DNA from 2 places in the Streptomyces sp. NPDC102462 genome. Region 1 is predicted to be linked to the other one. Evidence: riboswitches for the same ligand, from Rfam matches in the RefSeq annotation. Region 1 holds a riboswitch; the other holds the start of a gene.
The links. Region 1 has a riboswitch for cyclic di-AMP ahead of ACIRFL_RS31795 (M23 family metallopeptidase). Riboswitches for the same ligand answer to the same signal wherever they lie in the genome.

Region 2: linked by a shared signal. The riboswitch ahead of ACIRFL_RS17965 (transglycosylase SLT domain-containing protein) and the one ahead of ACIRFL_RS31795 (M23 family metallopeptidase) in region 1 are both predicted to bind cyclic di-AMP.

Annotation. Positions count from the first base shown of each region.
Region 1 covers NZ_JBIWKB010000047.1:60,866-63,060, reverse strand. Annotated here, with positions in the region: gene ACIRFL_RS31800 (M16 family metallopeptidase) at 1-522, shown strand, start outside; cyclic di-AMP (ydaO/yuaA leader) riboswitch at 754-912, shown strand; gene ACIRFL_RS31795 (M23 family metallopeptidase) at 924-1,676, shown strand; gene ACIRFL_RS31790 (GntR family transcriptional regulator) at 1,865-2,195, shown strand, end outside.
Region 2 covers NZ_JBIWKB010000018.1:91,296-93,490, reverse strand. Annotated here, with positions in the region: gene ACIRFL_RS17970 (HAD family hydrolase) at 1-642, shown strand, start outside; gene ACIRFL_RS17965 (transglycosylase SLT domain-containing protein) at 652-1,143, opposite strand; cyclic di-AMP (ydaO/yuaA leader) riboswitch at 1,149-1,330, opposite strand.

The DNA of each region.
Region 1 (2,195 bases):
TGCCTCGGCGGCACCCTCACCTCCCGGCTGGACCGCGTCCTGCGTGAGGAGAAGGGCTACACCTACGGAGTGCGCGCCTTCGGCCAGGTCCTCAGGTCCGCCCCCGACGGCACGGGTGCCTCGCTGCTCGCCATCAGCGGCTCCGTGGACACCCCGAACACCGGTCCCGCGCTGGCCGACCTGTGGACGGTGCTGCGCACGCTGGCCGAGGAAGGTCTCACCGACGCCGAGCGCGACGTCGCCGTGCAGAACCTCGTCGGGGTGGCGCCGCTGAAGTACGAGACGGCGGCGGCCGTGGCGAGCACGCTCGCCGACCAGGTGGAGCAGCACCTGCCGGACGACTACCAGGCGTCCCTGTACCGGCAGCTGGCCGCGACGGGCACCGTGGAGGCCACCGCCGCGGTGGTGAACGCGTTCCCGGTGGACCGGCTGGTGACGGTCCTGGTCGGCGACGCCGCGCAGATCAAGGAGCCGGCCGAGGCGCTGGGCATCGGCGAGGTGCACGTGGTGTCCGCGGAGTAGGCGGAGCAGTCCGAGGACCCGCACACGCGCGTGGGGCCCTGACGGCCGTGGCAGACCGCCCCGGTCGTCAGGGCCCCTTCCGTTCCCGCGGGATGCCCGAATTGCGGCGGAGGTTGCCTGTCTGCCCTGTGGGATGCGCTACAAACACCCGGTTCGGTTTGGGGATGGAAAGTTGTCCCCCTTAGCGTCGTCCGGGCTGTTCGTCAGGCAGTGCGCCGCGCCCGCGGCACCGGACAGCCATCGCCGAGTCCCCGTACGGCGCGAGCCAGGGGAGCCGGGGACCCAAGTCCCTGGGGTGAATCGGGAGTCCGCGCGGCACGCGGCCTCCCGTAGGAGACCTTCCTGCTCCGAACCCGTCAGCTAACCCGGTAGGCGACAAGGAAGGAAAGGACCGTCACTCCATGGCGTTCACCCGCGCCACCGGGAAGCACCGCCGTTCCACCCGGATGCACCGCACCACCTCCCGCGCCGCGGGCGTCGCGACCCTTGCCGCCACCGGTGTCATGGGCACCCTCGCGGCCGGTCCGGCGCACGCCGCCACCACCGCGGAGCAGACCGGCCTCACCCCCGTCGTCGGCATCGGCGACTCGGTCGCCGAGCAGATCGGCGCCCAGGCGGCCGCGCAGCGGCAGGCCGCCGAGGAGAAGGCGGCCGAGGAGGCCGCGCGCAAGGCGGCGGCGCGGCGGGCGGCGACGGAACGCGCGGCCGAGGTCCGGGCCGCCCGCGAGGCCGAGCGCAGGCGGCTGAACGCCTTCGTCGCGCCGATCGCGCACTCCTACCTCTCCACCGGATACCGCACCGGCGGCTCCCTGTGGTCCTCCGGCAGCCACACCGGCGTCGACTTCCACGCCGCGGCCGGCACCGCCGTCCACGCGGTGGGCTCCGGCACCGTCGTGTCGGCCGGCTGGGGCGGCGCGTACGGCTACGAGGTGGTGATCCGAATGGCGGACGGCATGTACACCCAGTACGGCCATCTGTCGTCCGTCGCTGTCTCGGTGGGCGAGCGGGTCACTCCCGGCCGGCAGCTCGGGCTGTCCGGCTCCACGGGCAACACGACCGGTCCGCACCTGCACTTCGAGGCGCGGACGAGCCCGGAGTACGGCTCCGACGTCGACCCCGTCGCCTATCTCCGCAAGCACGGTGTGAACGTCTGACGACCGGCGGCGCGCGGGCGCCGCGGCCCCGGCTCGCGAGCCGGGGTTTTCGTCGTTTCGGACGCCCCGATGTCCAAAAAATATCCATGGATTCCGGCCCGCCATCGGAAATTCCGGCTCATTGCCATAGAGTCACGGAACACACGTCAATCGTCGGCGTTTCACGGGGATTAAGGCGGAGGTCGGTCATGCGTATTCCGGCGCACTCGGTGTGCACGGCGATCCGGGACGACATCGTCGCCGGTGTCTACGAGCGCGGCAGCCGGCTCACCGAGGAACTGCTCGCGCGCCGCTACGGCGTCTCGCGCGTCCCCGTCCGCGAGGCCCTGCGCACCCTGGAGGCGGAGGGGTTCGTGGTGACGCGGCGGCACGCGGGCGCGTGCGTGGCCGAACCCACCGAGCAGGAGGCCGCCGACCTGCTGGAGATGCGCCTGCTCCTGGAGCCGCTGGGCGCCTCCCGGGCCGCCCAGCGGCGCACGGAGGCCCACCTCAAGGTGCTGCGCGGCCTGGTCAGGCTGG
Region 2 (2,195 bases), on a different contig from region 1:
CCGTTGCTCGACACGCTGGGCCGCGGGGGGCTCGCGGTGTGCGGACAGGGCGCGCAGGTGTACGACGCCGCCACGGACCGCCTGCTGTGGTCGGTCACCCTGGACCGGGAGTTGGCCGAGACCGCGCTCGGCAAGATCGAGGCCGAGGTGGGGCAGGTGTACGCGGCCGTCGACCAGGACGGGGTGAGCGGGCTCACGCTCATCGAGCCCGGTTATCTGATGCCGCATCCGACGCTGCCCGCCGTCCGCGTCGAGCGGCGCGACGATCTGTGGTGTGCGCCCATCAGCAAGGTGCTGCTGCGTCACCCCGCCCTGTCGGACGACGAGTTGGCGGCGACGGCGCGCGCGGTCGTGGGTTCCCTGGCGACCGTGACGATGTCGGGGCCCGGGACCGTCGAGCTGCAGCCCTGCGGCATCACCAAGGCCACGGGTCTGGCGCTGGCCGCCGAGCACCTTCGGCTGGCTCCTGAAGGGGCCGTCGCCTTCGGCGACATGCCGAACGACATCCCGATGTTCGACTGGGCCGCCCACGGGGTGGCGATGGCCGGCGCACACCCCGAGTTGAAGGCGGTGGCCGACGAGGTCACCCTGTCGAACGAGGACGACGGCGTGGCCGTCGTCCTCGAAAGACTGTTTCCGTGACGGGGTGCGTCAGTAGGCGCCGTTGACGTTGTCGATCGAGCCGTAGCGCTTGGCGGCGTAGTTGCAGGCGGCCGTGATGTTGGCGACCGGGTCGTAGATGTCGTACGACGTCCCGTCCACGTGGTAGGCGTTGAACGTCGGGTCGATCACCTGGAGCAGGCCCTTGGACGGGATGCCCTTGGCGGCGTTGGAGTCCCAGAGGTTGATGGCCCGCGGGTTGCCCGAGGACTCGCGCATGATGTTGCGGTGGATGCCGTTGTAGGTGCCGGGGATGTTCTTCTCCGCCATGATCGCGAGCGATTCGCGGATCCAGCCGTCGAGGTTGTCCGGGTACCCGGCAGGCGTCGTGCCGGCCGTCGTCACGGTCGCGGGGGTGGCCGCGTGGGCGCCGGTGGCGCCGAGGAGCGGCAGGGCGAGCACGGCGGCTCCGGTGCCGGCCACGGCGAGGGTGCGGACGAGGCGGTTGGTGCGGGGGCGGCGGTGCCGAGCGGCTGCAGACATGGCGTTGTTCCTCTCCGGCGCCTGCGAGGTGAGCTGTCGGGTTCGGGCTGGGGAGATGCCCGGCCGGCCGCCGAAAGGCGGCGCGACTTCACCCCTAGCCGTTCCGGTCGGCTGTGCCGTCCGGCCCGGCGGCCTACCTGGGTCCCCCGCTCCTGCCGTACGAAATGTGGTTCGTCGATGGGTCACGTCGGGTGGCGGCAGGATTCGGCGTCCATCCGACTGGCCCGGAAGCTATGCGACCGCACATGTCGGAAACAAGTGGTGGATTCCCTGCTCGTACCAATTGACATGCGATTGAGATGTATGGGTCGCTTGATCCTTTGCTATTGCCAAGGGTCAACTGGGCATTAGGGAAAGGGTGGTGGGGGGTGCGGGTGGGGTGTGGCGCTACGGTAAAGGGTGACCCAAGTCACTCCCCTTGAGGCTCAAGTGCATTCGGCATCAAGGGGAATTGAGGCGCCAATAGCGGCAAATCGGTCACTTCATCCCATGGGTCGCGGAATTCGCTTCCCCGGGTGGCCGACGTCACAGGAAATCTCCGAACGGACTTGGACCGTCGCCTCCCACGGCGGATCCGGGCGGTGCGGCCGCACCGGGCGCTGCGAACGGGCGCGGGCCGACGGCAGGTCGTTCCCGGCGGTCGAGTACGTCTCCGCCGCGTCCTCGGTCCACTCCAGACCGCCCGGGTACGCGCGCGTGCCCTCGCGGCACGGGGACACCTCCGGCCGCCACTCGTCCACGGCGACGTCCCGCACCACCGGCTCCGCCGATTCGGGCCATGGCCAGACCTGCGGCCAGTACTCGGAGGAGACCGTGCGGCGGATGCGGTGACCGGGCGGGAAGACGTATCCGGCGCCGCCCAGTTCGACGATCGCCTCCTTCGCTTCCTTCGCCTCCTGAGTGGCAACCGGGGCCGGGGCGCCGCCTCCTGGTGGTCAGGTGACGCCGGGTCCAGTACGCCCCTGGCGACCAGGGTCGACGCGCCGTCCGGGGCGACGTCGCAGCCCAGATGGCCAGTTGCGTCCGCGGCGCCCGGCGGATCAGACGCAGCC